3 regions of the Serratia sp. OS31 genome follow, and region 1 is predicted to be linked to each of the others. Evidence: predicted binding sites of a transcription regulator. Region 1 holds the regulator's gene; each other region holds the start of a gene.
The links. Region 1 encodes PhoB, which activates phosphate uptake and scavenging genes when phosphate is short. Its sites were predicted from a motif close to CTGTCATAAAACTGNCNNAT; they were not measured.
Positions count from the first base shown of each region.

Region 2: a site for PhoB is predicted at 5,912-5,931, ahead of H5P17_RS14125 (MIP/aquaporin family protein). Genes of this name have one in related genera too.
Region 3: a site for PhoB is predicted at 1,410-1,429, ahead of ugpB (sn-glycerol-3-phosphate ABC transporter substrate-binding protein UgpB). Genes of this name have one in related genera too.

Region 1 covers NZ_JACJFQ010000004.1:77,046-84,802, reverse strand. Annotated here, with positions in the region: gene brnQ (branched-chain amino acid transport system II carrier protein) at 1-430, opposite strand, end outside; gene H5P17_RS05395 (cobalamin-independent methionine synthase II family protein) at 878-1,984, opposite strand; gene H5P17_RS05390 (PstS family phosphate ABC transporter substrate-binding protein) at 2,196-3,134, opposite strand; gene phoR (phosphate regulon sensor histidine kinase PhoR) at 3,149-4,465, opposite strand; gene phoB (phosphate response regulator transcription factor PhoB) at 4,490-5,179, opposite strand; gene sbcD (exonuclease subunit SbcD) at 5,381-6,613, shown strand; gene sbcC (exonuclease subunit SbcC) at 6,610-7,757, shown strand, end outside.
Region 2 covers NZ_JACJFQ010000015.1:28,515-36,271, forward strand. Annotated here, with positions in the region: gene cytR (DNA-binding transcriptional regulator CytR) at 1-753, shown strand, start outside; gene ftsN (cell division protein FtsN) at 819-1,757, shown strand; gene hslV (ATP-dependent protease subunit HslV) at 1,860-2,390, shown strand; gene hslU (HslU--HslV peptidase ATPase subunit) at 2,403-3,737, shown strand; gene H5P17_RS14110 (1,4-dihydroxy-2-naphthoate polyprenyltransferase) at 3,829-4,746, shown strand; gene rraA (ribonuclease E activity regulator RraA) at 4,827-5,312, shown strand; gene zapB (septal ring assembly protein ZapB) at 5,369-5,608, opposite strand; gene H5P17_RS14125 (MIP/aquaporin family protein) at 6,148-6,993, shown strand; gene glpK (glycerol kinase GlpK) at 7,037-7,757, shown strand, end outside.
Region 3 covers NZ_JACJFQ010000009.1:134,744-142,500, forward strand. Annotated here, with positions in the region: gene livF (high-affinity branched-chain amino acid ABC transporter ATP-binding protein LivF) at 1-41, shown strand, start outside; gene H5P17_RS10470 (PLP-dependent aminotransferase family protein) at 147-1,334, shown strand; gene ugpB (sn-glycerol-3-phosphate ABC transporter substrate-binding protein UgpB) at 1,649-2,968, shown strand; gene ugpA (sn-glycerol-3-phosphate ABC transporter permease UgpA) at 3,077-3,964, shown strand; gene ugpE (sn-glycerol-3-phosphate ABC transporter permease UgpE) at 3,961-4,806, shown strand; gene H5P17_RS10490 (sn-glycerol-3-phosphate import ATP-binding protein UgpC) at 4,823-5,899, shown strand; gene ugpQ (glycerophosphodiester phosphodiesterase) at 5,896-6,642, shown strand; gene H5P17_RS10500 (AEC family transporter) at 6,748-7,704, shown strand; gene H5P17_RS10505 (hypothetical protein) at 7,685-7,757, opposite strand, start outside.

The DNA.
Region 1 (7,757 bases):
GCAGACGGCCCGGATACAGCGAGATGCCGATCACCAGTGCGAAATACACCAGGCTGTAAATAAACAGCGGCATGGCGCCATCACCGGTCAGCGGTGCAATGCCCACTTCAAAGGAGACGGTCGCGGTACGCGGCGTGGCGAACAGCGGGCCTACGGCCAGATAGCAGACGGTAGCCAGCAACAGACCGGCGCGACGGCCAATCGGCGAGCTCAGGGCGTCAATACCGCCACCGACGCGCGCCAGGGCGATCACGGTCATCACCGGCAGACCGACGGCGGTGATCAGGAAGCCGACAGCTGCGGTCCAGACGTGCTCACCGGACTGTAAACCGACCATCGGCGGGAAAATGATATTCCCGGCGCCGACGAATAAGGCAAAGGTCATAAAACCCAATGCGATAATATCTTTTGACGTTAAACGATGACTCATACGATGTCGTGTTGCCTGTTCAAATGAAAAAAAATGCCCGATATGGAGGTAGCGTTAAGCCCCATCCGGTTGCCGGCTTGCCATTTCATCGCGAGACCAATAAGAGCAGAAAACGCATAACGTCCGGCGTTTTGTCCTTATTCGAAAGTGACCACTCATGATGATGGGCAGAGTTTTAGGAGTTATAAATGGAGGTTTAGTCCGACAACGGAGGCTAAGTTAAACGTTTATAGCGTTGAAAGGCAAGTCGCATGACAAAAAGCAGAGCTATCGACCAGATAATCTTTCGGCACCAGTCGATCATAGGGGCTATCAATAAATATACAATACATGATTTGTATCATTTTTGAGCAACGCATTCACAAAACGTGAAGCAGATAACTCATGACCGCGCGAAAACGCCAATAAACCACCAGTTTCCGCACGGTATGAACCGATTTTTTTGCCCTACCAAACCTGTTCGGCAATATTCACCACGCTTTGCAGCTTATTCCACTGCTGCTGCTCACTCAGGCTGTTACCCTCTTCGGTCGAAGCAAAACCGCACTGGGTGCTGAGGCAAAGCTGTCGACGATCGACAAACTGCGCCGCCTCTTTAAGCCGCTGTTTCACCTGCTCGGGATTTTCCAGTTCGCCGTTTTTGGTAGTAATCAGGCCCAGCACCACCTGCTGTTTGCCCGGTTTGATAAAACGCAGCGGTTCAAAACCCCCGGAACGCTCATTGTCGTACTCGAGGAAGAAGGCGTCGATATTCACCTGACCAAACAGGATCTCCGCCACAGGTTCATACCCGCCCTCGGAGATCCAGGTGGAACGGAAATTACCGCGGCAAACGTGCAACCCGATGATCAGATCCTCAGGTTTGTCGGCGATCGCCGCGTTCAGCACATCGGCATAAATCCGCGCCAGAAGATCGGGATCCTCTCCACGCTCGCGGATCTGCCGCCGTTGATCGTCAGAGCACAGGTAGGCCCAGACGGTGTCGTCAAGCTGCAGATAGCGGCAACCGGCATCATAAAATGCCTTGATCGCGTCGCGGTAGGTCTGTGCCAGATCGTCAAAATAGGCGTTCAGATCCGGATAAACCTGGCTGTCGATGGCCTTGCGCCCGCCGCGAAAATGCAGCACGCTCGGGCTGGGAATGGTCATCTTCGGCACCACATCACCGGCGATAGTCTTCAGAAAACGAAAGTCAGCTAGCATCGGATGTTGCGGGTTGAAGCCCAATTTGCCGACCACCTTAATGCTGCGCGCCCGCGTCTGTACGCCGTTAAACTGGATCCCCTGCTCCGCGTCATAACCTTCCACGCCGTCCAGCCCTTCCAAAAAGTCGAAGTGCCACCACGCCCGACGAAACTCCCCATCCGTCACGACCGCCAAACCGAGATCTTTCTGTTTTGCCACCGCCAGACGGATCTGTTGGTCTTCAACCTCCCGTAACTGAACGGCATCAATCTCGCCCTGCAGAAACTGTTGGCGAGCGGTTTTCAGCGCCGCAGGGCGTAACAAACTGCCGACAACGTCAGCGTGAAAGGCAGAATTGCAATCGCACATAATATAACTCCCGCTAGCCGGCAAAAGCTCGGGCCTTTACCTCAGTGATTTACAATGTGAACTATTACGTCGGGTTACAAAGTGGACTTCCAGACGTCTAGATGACTTATATTCAGCATGCTGTCACGTCGACTGCCGGGCGGCAATGGAAGAATTTTCACGGGAGATGAAAGAAATTCATGTTGGGCACCCAGGGTGCCCAGAGGCCAGTTTATTGCAGGCCCAGCGCCAGGCGGGTTTTCTGCAGAGTCTCTGGCGGCAGCGGCAGATAGCCGTCGTGATTGACCAGATTTTGCCCGGTATCCGACAGCACGCGATCGAGAAATGCCGCCGTCAGCGGTTCCAGTTGCTGGTTAGGCGCCTTATTGATGTAAATATACAGATAGCGCGACAACGGATAGCTGCCGTTGCGCACGTTGGCGTCATTGGGGGTGACGTAGTTTTCGCCGAATTCCGCCAACGGCAGCAGCCGCACGCCGCTGGCGCGAAAACCGATGCTGGCGTAGCCGATACTGTTCAACGAACCGGCCACCGCCTGCACCACCGAAGCCGACCCCGGCAGTTCATTGACGCGCGGCATGAAATCACCGCCACACAGCGCACGCAGCTTGAAATAACCGTAGGTGCCGGAGGCTGAATTACGTCCAAAACGTTGCAACGCACGCTGTTGCCAATCACCGGTCAGCCCCAGCTCCCCCCACCGGGTCAAAGGCTGGCTTTCGCCACAGCGCAGGGTCGCGGAGAAAATTCGGTCGAGCTGCTGCAGGTTAAGACCGCGCAGCGGATTGTCCTGATGCACCAGCACCACCAGCGCATCGACCGCGACCGGTACCGCCAACGGCGCATAACCGTAACGGTGCTCGAATGCAGAGACTTCCGCGGCCTTCATCGGCCGACTCATCGGGCCGAGCTGAGCGGCACCCGCCGCCAATGCGGTTGGCGCCGTCGAAGAACCGGCGGCCTGGATCTGCAGGTTAACGTTGGGATAATGCTGGCTGAAGTCCTGCGCCCACAGCGCCATCAGATTCGCCAGCGTATCGGAGCCGACGCTGGACAGGTTGCCGGACAGCATGCCATCCGGCTGCGCCAGCGCGCCTCGGCTTGCCAATAGCGCCAGGCAAAGCAACAGCCCTCGGGTGATTCGGATCATGCCAGCCTCTCGCGTTAATTTTTCACCGCATTCTCTGACAAAGCTGCGGGAACAATCAACCGGTTAGGCAAGGTAAAGATAAATCGGGTGCCGATGCCCTGCTCGCTGAGGATCTCCAGCCGCGCATCGTGGTGGCTGAGCGCATGCTTGACGATCGCCAACCCCAGCCCACTGCCGCCGGTCTGGCGTGAACGGGCTTTGTCGACGCGGTAGAAGCGTTCGGTCAAACGGGGAATATGTTCGGCCGCGATGCCCGGCCCATTATCACTGACCTGAAACTGCGCGCCGCTTGGCGTCTGCTGCCAGCTGACCTCAATATTAGTGCCTTTCGGCGTATGATTGACGGCGTTATACACCAGATTCGACACCGCACTGCGAAGTTGGTCATCGTTACCGAACACTTTCAACTGCTCATTCACCCGGAAGGTGATTTCGTGGTTGCCGCCGCTCAGCGATTGCGCCTCACGTTGTAACACCCGCAGCATCAGGGGGATATCAACCCGCTCGTTCATTTCAACGTTAGGCGCCGCCTCGATGCGCGACAGCGTCAGCAGTTGCTTGACCAGTCCGTCCATGCGGCGAGTCTGCTCCTGCATGGTGCCCAACGCCTTACCGCGCAGCGAACCATCCAGCTCTTCGTCGCTCATCATTTCCAGGTAACCCTGCAATACCGTTAGCGGCGTGCGCAGCTCGTGACTGACGTTAGCGAAGAAGTTGCGCCGAGCCCCTTCCAGTTGACGCATCTGGGTCACATCGCGGGCCACCATCAATAATTGCCCTTCAGAGTAGGGCATCACACGAAATTCGACGTAATGCTCGTTATTCAGCTGCAGCGTCAAGGGGCGGGAGAACTCCTGCTGTTGCAGATAGTGACTGAACTCCGGATAACGCAGCAGGTTAAGGATGTGCTGACCATTGTCTTCCGGCCAGCGGAAACCCAGCAAATGCTGCGCCAGCCCGTTGCACCAAAAGATATTGCCTTCGACGGTGGTCATCACCACCGCATCGGGCAGCGATTCCGCTCCGCTGCGGAAGCGTTTGATCAACAGCGCCAACTCACGGCGTCGACGGCGGTTCCGTTGCTGCATCTGATACAGACCGTAAAACAGCGGTTCCCAGCTCCAGCGACCCGGCGGCGGCGTCATGCTGCGGTCAACCCACAGCCAGTGGGAAAGTTTAAGTTGGTTGTAGAAATTCCATGCCAACGCCGCCAGCACGGAGGCCAGCAGCAACCAGGGCAGATAACCGAAAATCAGCCCCAGCAGTAAGGCAGGCAGGCAGAAAAGGGCCAGCTCCAGGGCCAGCCTCTTCCAGGATAGACGTTCTAACACGGCATATTCTCCAGCGCGGCGCGATCAGTAGCGCGTTGAGAATCGGTAGCCGGTGCCCCGAACGGTTTGAACCATTTTGTCATGACCACTGGTCTCTAACGCCTTACGGAGCCGACGGATGTGCACGTCAACGGTGCGGTCTTCCACATAAACGTTAGTGCCCCAGACGTGATTAAGCAACTGCTCACGGCTATAAACGCGTTCCGGATGGGTCATAAAGAAGTGCAACAGCTTGAACTCGGTCGGCCCCATATCCAGCGCTTGTTCATTAGCCATCACGCGGTGTGAGGAAGGGTCCAGGCTCAGCCCTTGCATTTCAATCACTTCTTCCACCGCCATCGGTGAAATACGGCGCATTACCGCCTTGATGCGCGCCACCAGCTCCTTCGGTGAGAAAGGTTTGGTGATGTAATCATCCGCCCCGACCTCCAGGCCGCGCACCCGGTCTTCTTCTTCACCGCGCGCGGTCAGCATCATCACCGGAATGTCACGGGTCAGGGCTTCACGCTTCATATGTTTAATAAACTGAATGCCGGATCCCCCGGGTAACATCCAGTCGAGCAACACTAAATCAGGGAACGGCTCAGACAGGCGCGTCACGGCGCTGTCATAATCCTCAGCTTCCAACGGTTGGTAACCATTCTGTTCCAACACAAAGCACACCATCTCACGGATCGGCGCTTCGTCTTCCACCACCAGTATGCGTCTTGCCATCGTCAATCCTGCCAATGTGTTAGCGATCACAGTTGATTGCGGGCGCCATTATGCGTCAGTTTTGTGACAGATTTATGAAATAAATAGCCATGAAAAAAACGGGCTGTTATGGGCAGTAAGCATAGCGGTTATTTCTAATCACACAGAAACATCATATTCCCTTTATAATCACCGCCATTACCCTATCGCCCCGGGAGTGTCATGCGCCTGATCCACACCTCTGACTGGCATCTTGGCCAGTACTTTTTCACCAAAAGCCGCGCCGCCGAGCATCAGGCCTTTCTGCGCTGGCTGATCGAACAGATCGAACAACACCAGGTGGACGCGCTGATCGTCGCCGGGGACCTGTTCGATACCGGCTCGCCGCCAAGCTACGCCCGCGAGCTGTATAACCGCTTCGTGGTGGAACTGCAGCGCACCGGCTGCCAGTTGGTGGTGTTGGGCGGCAATCACGACTCCGTGGCAACCTTAAATGAATCGCGCGAATTGCTTTCCTGCCTGAATACCACCGTGATCGCCAATGCACAGAGCGAAATCGAACAACAGGTGCTGGTACTGAATCAACGCGACGGCCAACCGGGCGCCATATTGTGCGCCATTCCTTTTCTGCGGCCGCGCGATCTGCTCACCAGCCGCGCCGGTGAGTCCGGGGTGCAAAAACAGCAGGCGCTGCAAGAGTCTATCGCCGACCACTATCACACGCTGTACCAGGCCGCCTGTGCGCGCCGTGATACGTTGGGCTTGCCGCTGCCCATCGTCGCTACCGGCCATCTGACCACCGTCGGCGTAACGACCTCCGATTCGGTGCGCGACATCTATATTGGTACGCTGGACGCCTTCCCCGCCCAGGCCTTCCCCCCGGCAGATTACATCGCGCTGGGGCATATTCATCGCGCGCAAAACGTCGCCAAATCTGAGCATATTCGCTACAGCGGCTCCCCTATCCCGCTCAGTTTTGACGAGCTGGGCAAGGCCAAAAGCGTGTTTATGGTGGATTTCGACGCGGGTGCCCTGCAGCAGGTCAGCGCATTGGAGATCCCAACCTTCCAGCCGATGCAGCTCATTAAGGGAGATTTGGCACAGATCGAGCAACAATTACGGCTGTTTGCCGATTATCAGGGTGAATTACCCGTATGGCTGGATATCGAAGTGGCGACCCAAGATTACCTTAGCGACATTCAGCGTCGCATTCAGCTGCTGGCCGATCAACTGCCGGTAGAGGTCGTGCTGCTGCGCCGCAGCAAGGAGCAGCGTCGCCAGGCCATTGAGAAGCAAGACAAGGAAACGCTCAACGAGCTGAGCGTCAACGAAGTCTTCGAGCGGCGGTTGGCGCAGGAACCTGAAATGGCCGAAGCACGCAAACAGCGAATGAGTCAGATGTTCCAACAGGTCGTCGAAGCCGTACGGCACCAGGATCAGGAGCCGAACCAATGAAAATTCTCAGCCTGAGATTAAAAAACCTGAATTCGCTGCAGGGGGAATGGAAGATAGACTTCACCGCCGAGCCCTTCGCCAGCAACGGATTATTTGCCATCACCGGCCCTACCGGAGCGGGTAAAACCACCCTGCTGGACGCCATCTGTCTGGCACTGTACCACCAGACGCCGCGTCTGAATGTCACGCCAAGCCAAAATGAGCTGATGACCCGCCACACCGCCGAGTCGCTGGCGGAGGTCGAGTTTGAGGTTAAGGGCATCGGTTACCGCGCTTTCTGGAGCCAGCGCCGTGCCAAAAACTCCCCGGACGGCAACCTGCAGGCGCCGAAGGTGGAGCTGGCGTTGCGCGATGACGGCAAGATCCTGGCCGATAAAGTCCGCGACAAGCTGGATCTTACCGCCGCGATCACCGGGCTGGATTTCGGCCGCTTTACCAAATCGATGATGCTGTCCCAGGGGCAGTTCGCCGCCTTCCTGAATGCCGACGCCAATGATCGGGCCGAACTGCTGGAAGAGTTGACCGGCACCGAGATTTACGGCCAGCTTTCGGAACGTGTTTTCGAGCAGCACAAGCAGGCCAAAACCGATCTGGACGCGTTGCATCAGCGCGCCAGTGGCATTGAGTTGCTGAACGAGGAACAACACCAACAGCTGGAAAGCCAGCTCGTGGAGCTCAGTTCGCAGGAAAATGCCCTCGGTGAACAGACCCAGCGTCAGCAACGGGCGTTAAACTGGCTGCAGCAATGGCAACAGACGCGGCAGAAACAGCAGGAATACCAGCGTCAGTTGAGCGCCGTGCAACAAGAGCAGGCTGAGGCAGAACCGCAGTTGCAGCAGTTGGCGCGCAGCGAGCCTGCTGAGAAACTGCGCCCACTGCTCAACGAACGCAACCGCTGCCGCAACGATCAACAGGCGCTACAACAGCAGATTGCCCAGTTGACGCAGCAACAGGAGCAACAGCTTGCCCAAATGGCCCCGTTGCAGCAGGCAGTGGAACAAGCACGTGCGCAACTGCAGGCGCATGTCGAACACCAGCAGATCCAACAACGGCTGATCGACGAGCAGATCGTCCCGCTCGACCACCAGATAACCCAGTTGCAAAAAACGCAGACAGAACTGCAACAGGCCTGCGATGTCGCCAC
Region 2 (7,757 bases), on a different contig from region 1:
GCGGCACAACAGGGTTATCTGGTGCTGATTGGGGACTGCGCGCAACAAAACCAACAGGAACGCACCTTCGTCAATTTGATTATCACCAAGCAAATCGATGGCATGCTGCTGCTCGGCTCTAACCTGCCGTTCGACGCCAGCAAGGAAGAACAACGCAATCTGCCGCCGATGGTGATGGCCAACGAGTTTGCCCCGGAGCTGGAACTGCCGACGGTACACATCGATAACCTGACCGCCGCCTTCGAAGCCGTGCATTATTTACATCAGCTCGGACACAAGCAAATCGCCTGTGTCGCCGGGCCTGAACAGATGCCGCTGAGCCATTATCGGCTGCAAGGTTACATTCAGGCGCTACGTCGTAATGGCATTAGCGTCGAAAGCAGCTATATTACCCGAGGTGATTTCACCTACGAAGCTGGTGCTCAGGCGCTGGCGGCGCTGATGGCGCAACCAAAACCACCGACGGCAGTCTTCTGCCATAGCGACGTAATGGCGATTGGCGTGCTGTCGCAGGCGAAAAAAATGGGGCTGCGGGTACCGCAGGACCTCTCCATCGTCGGCTTTGACGACATTAAACTGGCGCAGTATTGCGATCCGCCGTTAACCACGGTGGCTCAACCGCGCTACCAGATTGGCCAGCAGGCAATGCTGTTGTTGCTGGAGCAGTTGCACGGACAGAACGTGGCAAGCGGCTCCCGGCTTTTGGACAGTGAATTGATTATCAGAGGCAGCACGGCTGCCCCTAAACGCTAGTCAAATATTTTAGGGTTCAGTAACATGACGGACTTATCCCCTCATCAGGACACAGCGGAATAATAGTGGCACAAAAAGACTATGTAAGCCGTGGGCGCGCAGCAGGAGCTAAGCGAAAAACCCCCAGCCGTAAAAAACGCAGTTCTCCGAAGGTCTCCAAAACCGTGTTGGCGCTGGCCGTCGCACTTCTGGTGATATTTGTCGGTGGCCTCTATTTCATTACGCACAACAAGCCGGATGACGTACCGCTGCTGCCTGCGCACAGCAATCGTCCGGGCAACGGCCTGCCGCCGAAGCCGGAAGAACGTTGGCGTTATATCAAAGAGCTGGAGAGTCGCCAGATTGGCGTACAAACCCCGACCGAACCGACGGCCGGCGGCGAAGCCAACTCCAAGACTCAGCTGACCGCCGAGCAGCGCCAACTGCTGGATCAAATGCAGGCGGATATGCAACAGCGTCCGACGCAGCTCAATGAAGTGCCGTATAACGACCCTTCACAGGCCGCTGCGCGTAACAGCCGCCAGCAGCAACAGCAGATGCAACAGCAGCCCATCCAGCAGCAACAGGTCCAACAGCCGCAGGTGACTCAGCCGCGTAATCCGTTTAACAACGGCGCGACGACACAGCCAGTGCAGCAGCAGCCTAAGCCGCAACCCAAACCGCAGCCGGTCACACCGCCGCCTGCGCAGGTTAAGCATCCTGAGCCAAAACCGCAGCCGAAACCGGAAGTGAAACAGGAAGCGGCCAAGCAGGAAACGGAAACCAAGCCAGAATCGAAGCAGAAGTGGATGGTGCAGTGCGGCTCGTTCCGCGCCACCGATCAGGCAGAATCCGTGCGTGCACGCCTGGCGTTTGAAGGCATCGAAAGCCGTATTACCGCCGGCGGTGGCTGGAATCGCGTGGTGCTCGGCCCATACAGCAGCCGGGCTGCTGCGGACAAAACCCTGTCGCGCCTGAAGGGCGTGGGCATGTCAAGTTGCATTCCCCTCTCCGTTGGGGGTTGAAAAGCGTCAATCCCCCCCCATCTATACTCTCAATATGCCTCGTAGTGTCTGCGCAAGCAGATGCTGCGAGGGCTTCTTTCCGTCTTCAACGAGGGTCTGCTCGTGACAACAATTGTAAGCGTACGCCGCAACGGCCAGGTAGTGATCGGTGGCGATGGCCAGGCCACCTTGGGCAATACGGTAATGAAGGGCAACGTCAAGAAAGTGCGTCGCCTGTATAACGATAAAGTGATTGCCGGTTTTGCCGGTGGCACCGCGGATGCCTTCACGCTATTTGAGCTGTTCGAGCGCAAGCTGGAAATGCACCAGGGTCACCTGGTGAAAGCAGCCGTTGAATTGGCGAAAGACTGGCGTACCGACCGCATGCTGCGCAAGCTCGAAGCGCTGCTGGCCGTCGCGGATGAAAACTCATCGCTGATCATCACCGGCAACGGCGACGTGATCCAGCCTGAAAACGATTTGATTGCGATTGGCTCCGGCGGTCCGTACGCCCAGGCAGCCGCTCGTGCGATGTTGGAAAATACCGAGCTGAGCGCCCGCGAAATTGTTGATAAATCCCTCAACATCGCCGGCGACATCTGTATTTACACCAACCATTTCCACACCATTGAAGAATTGCCTTCCAAAGCGTAAGGATCGAATACTATGTCTGAAATGACCCCGCGCGAGATCGTCAGCGAACTGGACAGCTACATTATTGGCCAGAACAAGGCCAAGCGTGCCGTTGCCATCGCCCTGCGTAACCGCTGGCGCCGGATGCAGCTCAACGAGATGCTGCGCCATGAAGTCACACCAAAGAACATTCTGATGATTGGCCCTACCGGCGTCGGTAAAACCGAAATCGCCCGTCGTCTGGCGAAGCTGGCCAACGCGCCGTTCATCAAGGTTGAAGCCACCAAGTTCACCGAAGTGGGCTACGTCGGTAAAGAAGTGGATTCCATCATCCGCGATCTGACCGATGCCGCGATCAAAATGGTGCGCCTGCAGTCAATCGACAAGAACCGCACCCGCGCCGAAGAACTGGCCGAAGAGCGCATCCTCGATGTGCTGATCCCGCCGGCCAAGAACAACTGGGGCCAGGCGGAAGAACATCAAGAGCCTTCTGCTGCGCGTCAGGCATTCCGCAAGAAACTGCGTGAAGGCCAGCTGGACGATAAAGAAATCGAGATCGATCTGGCTGCCGCGCCGATGGGCGTGGAAATCATGGCGCCTCCGGGCATGGAAGAGATGACCAACCAGCTGCAGTCGATGTTCCAGAACCTCGGCGGCCAAAAGCAGAAACCACGCAAGCTGAAGATTAAAGAAGCCTTCAAGCTGCTGGTGGAAGAAGAAGCGGCCAAGCTGGTAAACCCGGAAGAGCTGAAAGAACAGGCGATTGAAGCGGTTGAACAGCACGGCATCGTGTTTATCGACGAGATCGACAAAATCTGTAAGCGCGGCGGCCAGAGCTCCGGCCCGGACGTGTCTCGCGAAGGCGTGCAGCGCGACCTGCTGCCGCTGGTGGAAGGCTGTACCGTCTCTACCAAGCATGGCATGGTGAAAACCGATCACATTCTGTTTATCGCCTCCGGCGCATTCCAGACCGCCAGCCCGTCAGATTTGATCCCGGAACTGCAGGGCCGCCTGCCGATCCGCGTTGAATTGCAGGCGCTGACCACCGAAGATTTCGAGCGCATCCTGACCGAGCCAAGCGCGTCGCTGACCGAGCAGTACAAAGCGCTGATGGGCACCGAAGGCGTCAATATCGACTTCACCGCCGATGGCATCCGCCGCATCGCAGAAGCCGCATGGCAGGTTAACGAAAGCACCGAAAACATCGGCGCGCGTCGTTTGCACACCGTGCTTGAGCGTCTGATGGAAGATATTTCCTATGATGCGAGTGAAATTAATGGTCAATCCATTACAATTGATGCGGATTACGTACGTAATCATCTGGATGAACTGGTAGCGGATGAAGATTTGAGTCGTTTTATCCTATAATCGCTCAATCATGTCCAGTCAGTCATCTGTGGGAGGCATTGCCTCCCACAATTATTTCTAACGGACACAGCCACTAACTCTGAAGCGAAAAATGAGCTCATCAACTACCACCTCCCCGGCCAGAGCCTGGCTTGAAAGTTTACGACCGCGCACTCTGCCGCTGGCCTTTGCCTCGATCGTCGTCGGTTCGGCCATTGCCGCCTGGCAGGGCAGCCTGAAACCCGGCGTGGCGCTGCTGGCACTCCTGACGGCCGGTCTGCTGCAAATTCTCTCCAACCTGGCGAACGACTATGGCGATGCGGTAAAAGGCAGCGACAAAGAAGATCGCATCGGGCCGTTGCGCGGCATGCAAAAAGGCATGATCACCCAGGCACAAATGAAGCGCGCGCTGGTGGTGACGGTAGTGTTGATCGCGATTGCCGGCTGTTCATTGATCGCCGTGGCCTGCGAACAACCCAGCGACGTGGTGGGCTTCCTGGTGCTGGGCGGGCTGTCTATCGTCGCCGCCATTACCTATACCGTCGGCACCAAACCCTATGGCTATCTGGGGCTGGGTGACATTTCGGTGCTGGTGTTCTTCGGCTGGCTGAGCGTGGCGGGCACCTACTACCTGCAAACCCATGCGTTCGACAGTATTGTGATGTTACCGGCCACGGCCTGCGGCCTGCTGGCCACCGCAGTGCTGAACATCAATAATTTGCGCGATATCGAAAGCGACCGCGCCAACGGCAAAAATACCCTGGCGGTACGCCTTGGGCCACAGAATGCACGCTATTACCACGTGGCGCTGCTGATCGGTGCAGTAGCCTGCTTCGCGCTGTTCACGCTGCTTAACCTGCATAGCCCGTGGGGCTGGCTGTTTGCCCTGGCTATCCCGTTACTGGTGCGCCACGGTCTGCGCGTGTTACGCGATCCAACGCCGTCAGGCATGCGCCCAATGCTGGAACATATGGTCAAAGCGGCGCTGTTGGCCAACGTGTTGTTCGCGATTGGCGTGGTGCTCAGTTAGCCATCGAACTGATGATTTTGCCAACAGGGCGGATAAAGGGATATACTGATTATTCCAGCGGCAAACAGACGTAAAATCCTATGAAATACGATACTTCCGAACTTTGCGACATCTATCATGAAGAGGTAAACGTTGTTGAGCCTCTATTCTCCAATTTTGGCGGGCGTACTTCATTTGGCGGGCAAATCACTACGGTGAAATGCTTTGAGGATAACGGCCTGTTATTCGAGCTGCTTGAAGAAAACGGTCGCGGCCGTGTTCTGGTGATTGATGGCGGTGGTTCGGTACGCCGCGCCCTGATCAACGCAGAACTGGCTCGCCTGGCAACCCAGAACGAATGGGAAGGCATCGTGGTTTACGGTGCGGTACGCCAGGTGGACGATCTGGAAGAACTGGATATCGGCATTCAGGCGATGGCGGCCATTCCGGTCGGCGCCGCCAGTGAAAGCATCGGCGAAAGCGACATCCGCGTAAACTTTGGCGGCGTGACCTTCTTCTCCGGCGATCATCTGTATGCCGACAACACCGGTATTATTCTGTCCGAAGACCCACTCGATATCGAGTAATCTGCAGACATGAAAAAGGGCGCCTCAGGCGCCCTTTTCGATCGTGCAATACGGAATCAGACTTCTTCCATTTTGCCCAACAGCGCGCGCAGGCGGTCTTGCCATACGTGCTGCTCTTCTTTCAGTTGCTGGTTCTCGCGTACCAGCGATTCCTGGTTGCCGGAGGCAGCCTGAACTTCCTGAGACAGAGTATTGTTTTTTTCTTTCAGCTCTTCAATTTCCATCTGCAGCAGGGTGATGGTATCGATCGCCTGCTGAACTTTTGATTCCAATTTCTCAAATACTTCAAATGACATTCTTCAGTCCCCTCATGATAGCAAGGCGTACATCTATAGGTAACGGCCGCAACTCGGGTTGCAACTGCTGCGAATATGCATCGCGCCAAGTGACACACGCTTTTATTGAAAATAACGCGCCTGTCTCGATAAAACGCTTCTTTCGATAAAAACGATTGTAAGTAGCCTGTCCCCGGCTGTCTAGCAACATCCGGCTCATCGCGCAGTCTGTTGCAATTTTCCTGCCCCCACCATCAGCAAAAACCGAAAATGCCTCTCGGTCATAAATTGATTTGTTAACAGTCGGGGATAAAAGCACTGGTCAGATCACAGTTTTATGGAGCAGAAAGAACACAAAACGACGCGAATTCGCTCAATTTTATGACGAAGCACACACATTTTGATTTCGCTATTTCTCGTTTATGTTCGTTAACGATAAATTTACATCACGTCCTCAATTAATAATTGGACGAGATGAAAAAAACTGTACCCCTAGGACGGATCGATACACCTTCCGAGCCTATAAACCTATAACCGCCGTTTTGCAGGACAACAACATTATGAGCCAAACCACCAGTCCGACCCTAAAAGGCCAGTGCATCGCTGAGTTCCTCGGCACCGGTCTGTTGATCTTTTTTGGCGTAGGCTGCGTTGCCGCGCTGAAACTGGCAGGTGCCAGCTTCGGCCAATGGGAAATCAGTATCATTTGGGGCCTGGGCGTCGCCATGGCCATTTATCTGACCGCTGCCATCTCCGGTGCGCACCTCAACCCGGCCGTGACCATCGCGCTGTGGTTGTTCGCCTGCTTTGACGGACGCAAAGTACTGCCTTACATTGTCGCGCAGATCGCCGGAGCCTTCTGTGCAGCAGCCCTGGTCTACGGGTTGTACTACAACCTGTTCTTCGATTTCGAAGCAGCCAATCATATGGTACGCGGCAGCGACGAAAGCCTGGCCCTGGCCGGCATCTTCTCTACCTACCCGAATGCGCACATTTCCGTTGGCCAGGCGTTCCTGGTTGAAACGGTGATTACCGCGATCCTGATGTGTCTGATCCTGGCGCTGACCGATGATGGCAACGGCATCCCGCGCGGCCCGCTGGCCCCGCTGTTGATCGGTATTCTGATTGCCGTGATCGGCGCCTCTATGGGACCATTGACCGGCTTTGCGCTGAACCCGGCGCGTGACTTCGGTCCGAAAATGTTCGCTTATCTGGCCGGCTGGGGCAAAGTGGCCTTCACCGGTGCACGTGATATTCCGTACTTCCTGGTGCCAATCTTTGGTCCAATCATCGGTGCCTGCCTGGGTGCCTTCGGCTACCGCATGCTCATTGGCCGCAATCTGCCGTGTGACGTTTGTGTAGACGAAGAACAACCCGCCGCCAAGGCTCAGCAGCGTAAAGCGTGATTGGCACAGTTTTAAAACGGTTAACAACAGCAGGACTAAGATCATGACTGTAGAAAAAAAATACATTGTCGCTCTCGACCAGGGTACCACCAGTTCACGTGCCGTAGTGCTCGACCACGATGCCAACATTGTTGCGGTATCCCAGCGCGAGTTCACGCAGATTTACCCAAAAGCCGGCTGGGTTGAGCATGATCCGATGGAGATCTGGTCATCACAGAGCTCCACGCTGGTGGAAGTGCTGGCGAAAGCCGATATCAATTCCGATCAGATTGCCGGTATCGGCATCACCAACCAGCGTGAAACCACCATCGTCTGGGAAAAAGAGACCGGAAAACCGATTTACAACGCCATCGTCTGGCAATGCCGCCGCACCGCCGACATTTGCGAAAAGCTCAAGCGTGACGGCCTGGAAGAGTACATCCGTCACAACACCGGCCTGGTGGTTGACCCGTACTTCTCCGGCACCAAGGTAAAATGGATCCTCGACAACGTTGAAGGTGCCCGCGAACGCGCCAAACGCGGCGAGCTGCTGTTCGGTACCGTCGATACCTGGCTGGTGTGGAAAATGACCCAAGGGCGGGTGCATGTGACCGATTACACCAACGCCTCACGTACCATGATGTTCAACATCCATGAGCTGGATTGGGATGACCGCATGCTGGAAGCGCTGGATATCCCACGCGCTATGCTGCCGAAAGTCCGTCCTTCTTCTGAAGTGTATGGCCAGACCAACATTGGGGGTAAAGGCGGTACGCGTATTCCTA
Region 3 (7,757 bases), on a different contig from region 1:
TAGCAAACGAAGCAGTGAGGTCGGCGTATCTGGGCGGTTGAAATACCCGTCGAAGCGGTAGGGGGCGAATATCTTCGCCCCGAGCGACTCGGGCGCAGCGTATCGGACCCCTACAACATTTTTAACGATTACGAGAAGAATAAGAAATGAACACAGAAGGGTTACTCGCGCAGCGCATCGTAAAAGTAAAAAGCTCGGCAATCCGTGAATTGCTCAAGCACAGTAAGATGGAAAACGTCATTTCGCTGGCGGGCGGCATCCCCTCTGATGCCCTGTTTGATTTCGAAGGGCTGAGCATCGCCACTCATCAGGCGATCACCGAACAGCCGAAAAGCGCTTTTCAGTACGGTCTGACCGAAGGCAGCCCGGTGCTGCGTGAACGCATCTGCGAGCTGTGTGCCGAACGCGGCGTCACCGCCACCGCCGATGAAGTGATGGTCACGGCCGGTTCCCAGCAGGCGCTGGATCTGGTGATGCGCGCCATCGTGAATCCGGGCGACGTGTTTGTGGTGGAGCGTCCGACCTACCTGGCGGCATTGCAGACGCTGGAACTGGCGGAAGCCAACATCATGTCGGTATCGTCCGACAGTGATGGCATGGTGGTCGAAGAACTGGCCGAGCTGTTGAAAACGCAGCGCATCAAGGGTGTGTATGTGGTGCCGAACTTCGGCAACCCAAGCGGCATTACCCTGAGCGCCTCGCGTCGCGAAATGTTGGTCAAGCTGGCGGCCGAGCACAATTTCCTGATCATCGAGGATGACCCGTACGGTGAACTGCGTTTTACCGACGAGCGTAACGCGACGCTGCACCAGGTTTCACAGCAGGTGCTGGGCCATACCGATAATATTATCTATACCTCGACCTTCTCCAAGATCCTGGCTCCGGGCTTACGTTTGGGCTGGGCTATCCTGCCGCCGTTTTTGCTGCATAAAGTGGCGATCATCAAGCAGGCGGCGGATCTGCATGCCAGCGCATTGTCGCAAAGCATCGTAGAGTGTTACCTGGGGCTGGGTCGCCTGCCGGCGCAGATCGAAAAGATCCGCGCGGCTTACAAACAAAAAGGCGAGATCCTCGCCGGACTGGTGGAAAAAGAGCTGGGTGACCATATCAGCTTCGATATGCCAAAAGGCGGCATGTTCCTGTGGGCGCGTTTCCGTCAGCCGTTCAACGCCACCGAATGGCTGAAAACCACCCTGCAGCAGGGCGTGGTGTTTGTGCCAGGAGAGTACTTCTTCTCCGACAACCCGGATCGTTCGACTTTCCGCCTGTCTTTCGCCACTGCCACTGAACAGCAAATGCAGGAAGCGGTCGCTCGGCTGCGTCGTTCACTGTAATCCTCACGGCGGCGGGGAAGGTTCTCCGTCGCCGACATCAAACCGCAATCTGCACTTCACCCTTCCGTCATCTGGCTGTCACCTGACAGTTATATTTCTGTCATCCGAGCATGGCATGTTATCCCCGTCATCTTTCAAGCCGCAGCGTTGTTGCCTGCCCTGATGTTTCCCTGTCACTTAGTTATCTAAGCTCCAAGGGATCCATCAGGTTGCCGTCTAGCCGCGACTTGAAAGCTATAGGGGAACACTTCCGAACAAGAATTGATTCTTTTCGCACACGCGCTTATTACACCAGCTTTTTTCAGGAGTTAGGCATGCTCACCTACGCTATTCGCAAAACCACGCTGTGCGTCGCGTTGACCCTGGTGGTCAGCACTCAGGCACTGGCGGCGACCGAGATCCCGTTCTGGCATTCGATGGAGGGCGAACTGGGTAAAGAAGTGGACTCCCTGGCGGACCGCTTTAACCAGTCGCACACCGACGTCAAAATTGTTCCGGTTTATAAAGGCAACTACGAACAGAGCCTGGCGGCGGGCATCGCGGCTTACCGCTCCGGTAAAGCGCCGGCGATCCTGCAGGTGTATGAAGTGGGTACCGCCACCATGATGGCCAGCAAGGCGATCAAGCCGGTGTATGAAGTGTTTAAAGACGCGGGCATCAGTTTCGACGAATCGGTATTCGTGCCTACGGTGTCCGGTTACTACACCGACAACAAAAGCGGGCACCTGCTGTCGCAGCCGTTCAGCAGCTCCACCCCGGTGCTGTATTACAACAAAGATGCCTTCAAGAAAGCCGGCTTGAACCCGGACCAGCCGCCAAAAACCTGGCAGGAGCTGGCGGCGGACACCGCCAAACTGCGTGAAGCCGGCATGAAATGCGGCTATGCCAGTGGCTGGCAGGGTTGGATCCAACTGGAGAACTTCAGTGCCTGGCACGGTGTGCCATTCGCCACAGAGAACAATGGTTTTGGTGGCGCGAGCGCCAAGCTGGAGTTCAACAAGCCGTTGCAGGTCAAGCATATCCAACTGCTGGAAGAGATGAACAAAAAAGGTGACTTCACCTATTTCGGCCGTAAAGACGAATCCACCGAGAAGTTCTACAGCGGTGACTGTGCCATTACTACCGCTTCATCCGGCTCGTTGGCGGACATCAAGCATTACGCCAAATTCAACTATGGCGTGGGCATGATGCCGTATGACGCCGATGCCAAAAATGCGCCGCAGAACGCCATTATCGGTGGCGCCAGCCTGTGGGTGATGAACGGCAAAGATGCCGCCACCTATAAAGGCGTAGCCGAGTTCCTGCAGTATCTGGCACAGCCGGAGATCGCCGCCGAGTGGCACCAGAAGACCGGCTATCTGCCGATCACCACGGCAGCGTACGACCTGACCAAACAACAGGGGTTCTATGACAAGAATCCAGGGGCGGACGTGGCGACGCGTCAAATGCTGAACAAGCCGCCATTGCCGTTCACCAAGGGGCTGCGTTTGGGCAATATGCCGCAAATCCGCACCGTCGTGGATGAAGAGCTGGAGGGCGTGTGGACCGGTAAGAAAACGCCACAGCAGGCATTGGATGCCGCCGTACAGCGCGGTGATGTGTTGCTGCGTCGCTTCGAGTCCTCGACCAAGTAAGCCTGTGTTAAGGGCGCAATTTATTGTGCCCCAGCAGAAGTACGGGCTCAGCATGCTGAGCCCGTACTTCCACGGTCATATTTCAGTACCTGAAAACGGTTAACCCCTATGTCATCTTCCCGTCCCGGTTTCGGCTGCAGTTGGCTGCCCTATGTTCTGGTGCTGCCGCAGTTGCTGATCACCGCAATCTTCTTTCTGTGGCCTGCCGGTGAGGCGCTGTGGTATTCGGTGCAAAGCCTCGATCCGTTCGGCCTGTCCAGCCAGTTTGTCGGGCTGGACAACTTTACCCAACTGTTCCACGACCCTTACTACCTGGACTCGTTTTACACCACGCTGATTTTCAGTTTCCTGGTGGCGGGTATCGGGCTGGTCGTGTCGTTGTTCTTCGCCGCGTTAGTGGATTACGTGCTGCGCGGCAGCCGGATCTACCAAACGCTGATGATCCTGCCTTACGCCGTGGCGCCCGCGGTGGCGGCGGTGCTGTGGATTTTCCTGTTCAACCCCGGCCTGGGGCTGATTACCCATTTCCTCAACGGACTGGGCTACAACTGGAACCATGCGCAAAACAGCGGACAGGCGATGTTCCTGGTAGTGTTGGCCTCGGTATGGCAGCAAATCAGCTATAACTTCCTGTTTTTCCTGGCTGCGCTGCAGTCTATTCCACGTTCTCTGGTTGAGGCGGCGGCCATTGACGGTGCTGGCCCGGTACGGCGTTTCTTTAATCTGGTGCTGCCGTTAATCACGCCGGTCAGCTTCTTCCTGCTGGTGGTGAATCTGGTGTACGCCTTCTTCGATACCTTCCCGGTGATCGATGCCGCGACCGGCGGCGGACCGGTACAGTCCACCACCACGCTGATCTACAAGATTTACCGCGAAGGCTTTGCCGGTCTGGATCTGTCCAGCTCTGCGGCACAGTCGGTGATCCTGATGTTGCTGGTGATTGGCCTGACGGTGATCCAGTTCCGTTTTGTCGAACGTAAGGTGCGTTACCAATGATAGAGAACCGACGCGGGCTGGACATTTTCAGCCACGTAATGCTGATTATCGGCGTGCTGGTGGTGCTGTTCCCGCTGTACGTGGCCTTCGTGGCGGCTACGCTGGACGACAAACAGGTGTTTCAGGTACCGATGACCCTGATCCCCGGTGGTCACCTGTGGGAAAACATCCGCAATATTTGGCAGGGTGGCGTGGGCAACCTTAAGGTGCCGTTTTCGCTGCTGCTGTTGAACAGCGTGGTGATGGCGCTGGCCATCACCTTCGGCAAGATTGTGGTGTCGGTGTTGTCCGCCTATGCCATCGTTTATTTCCGTTTCCCGCTGCGCAGCCTGTTCTTCTGGCTGATATTCCTCACCCTGATGCTGCCGGTTGAGGTGCGTATTTTCCCGACGGTGGAGGTTATCTCCAACCTCAACCTGCTGGACAGCTACACCGGCCTGACGTTGCCGCTGATGGCGTCGGCGACCGCCACCTTCCTGCTGCGTCAGTTCTTTATGACGCTACCGGACGAACTGCTGGAAGCGGCGCGGATTGACGGTGCCGGCCCGATGCGTTTTTTCTGGGATATCGTGCTGCCGCTGTCGAAGACCAATCTGGCGGCGCTGTTCGTCATCACCTTTATCTACGGCTGGAACCAGTACCTGTGGCCGATCCTGATCACCAGCGATGCTTCGATGGGCACCGCGGTGGCGGGTATCAAGAGCATGATCTCCACCTCCGGCGCGCCGACCCAGTGGAATCAGGTGATGGCGGCGATGATTCTGACTTTAATTCCACCGCTGACGGTGGTTCTTCTGATGCAGCGCTGGTTTGTACGCGGCCTGGTTGATAGCGAAAAGTAACGAGAGAAATTTTCACATGGCAGGTTTAAAACTACAGGCAGTCACCAAGTCTTACGACGGTAAAACGCCGGTAATCAAGCAGATTGACCTCGACGTGGCGGACGGTGAATTTATCGTGATGGTCGGCCCGTCCGGCTGCGGCAAATCGACGCTGTTGCGCATGGTGGCAGGGCTGGAACGCACCACCAGCGGCGATATTTATATCGACAGTCAACGCGTAACGGATATGGAGCCGAAAGATCGCGGTATCGCGATGGTGTTCCAGAACTATGCGCTGTATCCGCATATGAGCGTATACGACAACATGGCCTATGGCCTGAAAATTCGCGGCTTCGGCAAACAGCATATCCAGCAACGGGTAGAAGAAGCTGCGCGTATTTTAGAGCTGGAGCCGCTGTTGCAACGCAAGCCGCGCGAGCTTTCCGGCGGCCAACGTCAACGGGTAGCGATGGGGCGCGCTATCGTGCGTGAGCCGGCGGTATTCCTGTTTGATGAACCGCTGTCGAATCTGGATGCCAAGCTGCGCGTCCAAATGCGCCTGGAACTGCAACAACTGCATCGCCGGCTGAAAACCACCAGCCTGTATGTGACGCACGATCAGGTGGAGGCGATGACGCTGGCACAGCGGGTGATCGTCATGAACAAAGGCGTGGCAGAGCAAATTGGCACCCCCAGCGAGGTCTATCAGCGCCCGGCGTCGCTGTTCGTCGCCAGCTTTATCGGTTCGCCGGCGATGAACCTGTTGCCGGGTACCCTGAGCGCAGACGGCAGCCAGCTGCAGCTGGCGGAGGGGATGACGCTGAATTTACCGCAGCCAAAGGCGCAGTGGGGCGGTCGCCGGTTGACGCTCGGCATCCGCCCGGAGCATATTCAACTGACCACCCCCGAGCAAGGGGGCGTGCCGCTGGCGCTGCAAACGCTGGAGTTATTGGGCGCGGATAACCTGGCGCATGGGCAGTGGGGCGGTCACGGCGTGATTGCGCGTTTGTCGCATGAAACTATGCCGACGGCGGGCAGCACGCTATATTTGCAGTTGCCTGCACAGGCGCTGCACTTTTTTGATACCGATAGCGGATTACGGATGGAATCATGACCACAGCCTGGCCTTATCCCCACATTGTCGCCCACCGCGGCGGCGGTTCTCTGGCGCCGGAAAATACCCTGGCGGCGATCGACGTCGGCGCACGCCACGGTCATAAAATGATTGAGTTCGACGCCAAGCTGGCACAGGACGGGCAAATATTTCTGTTGCACGACGATACCCTCGATCGCACCAGCAACGGTTGGGGCGTGGCGGGTGAATTACCGTGGGACAAACTGGTACAGCTGGATGCCGGCAACTGGTACAACTCCGCTTACAAGGGCGAACGCTTGCCGCTGTTGGCCGAAGTGGCGGAACGCTGCCTGCAGCACGGCATGATGGCGAACATTGAAATCAAGCCTACCACCGGCAGCGATGATGAAACCGGCCGCGTTGTGGCGTTGGCGGCACGTTTGCTGTGGCAGGGCCAGACCGATCCGCTGCTCTCTTCTTTCTCGATTGAGGCGCTTGAGGCGGCGCAGCGTACGGTGCCGGAACTCCCACGCGGCCTGTTGCTGGATCACTGGGACGACAACTGGCAGGCGCTGACCGAAAGACTGGGCTGCGTTTCATTGCACATCAACCATAAAGAATTGACGGCCGAACGGGTGTCGGCGTTGAAGGCGGCGGGGCTGCGCATTCTGGTTTATACCGTTAACCAGCCCGCCCGTGCGCGCCTGTTGTTGAACTGGGGCGTTGACTGTATTTGCACTGACCGGATAGATTTGATCGGCCCGGACTTTCCCAACGAGTGATCCCGTTGCCACGGGCGCAGTTTGCTGCGTCCGTGAGAAAGCCGTCGGCGCCTGTTGAATATTGCGACGTCAGCCCTTTGCCGCCGCGCTAACGGAAGGGATGCGATGTCAGTTTTCATGGTTTCTTTATGGCACCAAATAGCGCTTTCTTTGCCGTTGTTTGTGCTGATCGTGTTGGGGTATGGCCTTATCCGCTGGGGTAAATGGCCGGCTACCATCACCGACGGTTTAACGCGTTTCGTCTTCTCTCTGGCCCTCCCCGCTATGCTGTTTCGCATGATGTGCGACTTTTCGCAACGTCCGGCGGTAGATGCTCGCTTGCTGATTGCCTTTTTCGGCAGTTGCCTGATTGTGTTCGTGATCGGGCGAATCACGGCGCGCCGGGTATTTAAACTGGATGGCGTGGCAGGATCGGTGTTCGCGTTGGGCGGAATTTTCTCCAATAACGTGATGCTGGGTCTGCCTATCGCCAGCGTCATGCTTGGCGAGGCGGCGATCCCGTCGGTGGCCTTGGTGTTGGTGTTTAACGGCCTGATCCTCTGGACGCTGGTGACTATCTCCATCGAATGGGCGCGCAATGGTTCGCCGACGCTGCAGGGCTTTATCAAAACAGCGCGTAGCGTGCTGACCAACCCGCTGATTATCGGCATTCTTTCCGGCACGCTGTTCAGCCTGACCGGCTTGCCGCTGCCGACGTTTGTCGATCAGCCGGTCAGTATGCTGGGTCAGGTTGCCGCACCGCTGTCGCTGGTGGTGCTGGGTATGGGGCTGGCGGAGTATCGCATCAGCGAAGGCTGGCGTCTCAGCAGCGGCATCTGTTTCCTCAAGCTGATTGTTCAACCGCTGATCATCTGGCTACTGGCCTGGATGATGGACCTGCCGCCGATGGAAACCCGGGTGGTGGTGTTGCTGGGGTCGATGGCCGTTGGCGTCAATGTTTACCTGATGTCACGCCAGTTCAACGTATTGACCGGGCCTGCCGCCACCAGCCTGGTGATGTCCACCGTGCTGGCAGCGGTCACCACGCCGCTGATCCTTACCATCATGGGCGTGCGGGGCTAGCCGGTAGCGGTGCCTGGGATACCGGCGGCGCCGTGCGATTGAATGGGCTGCGC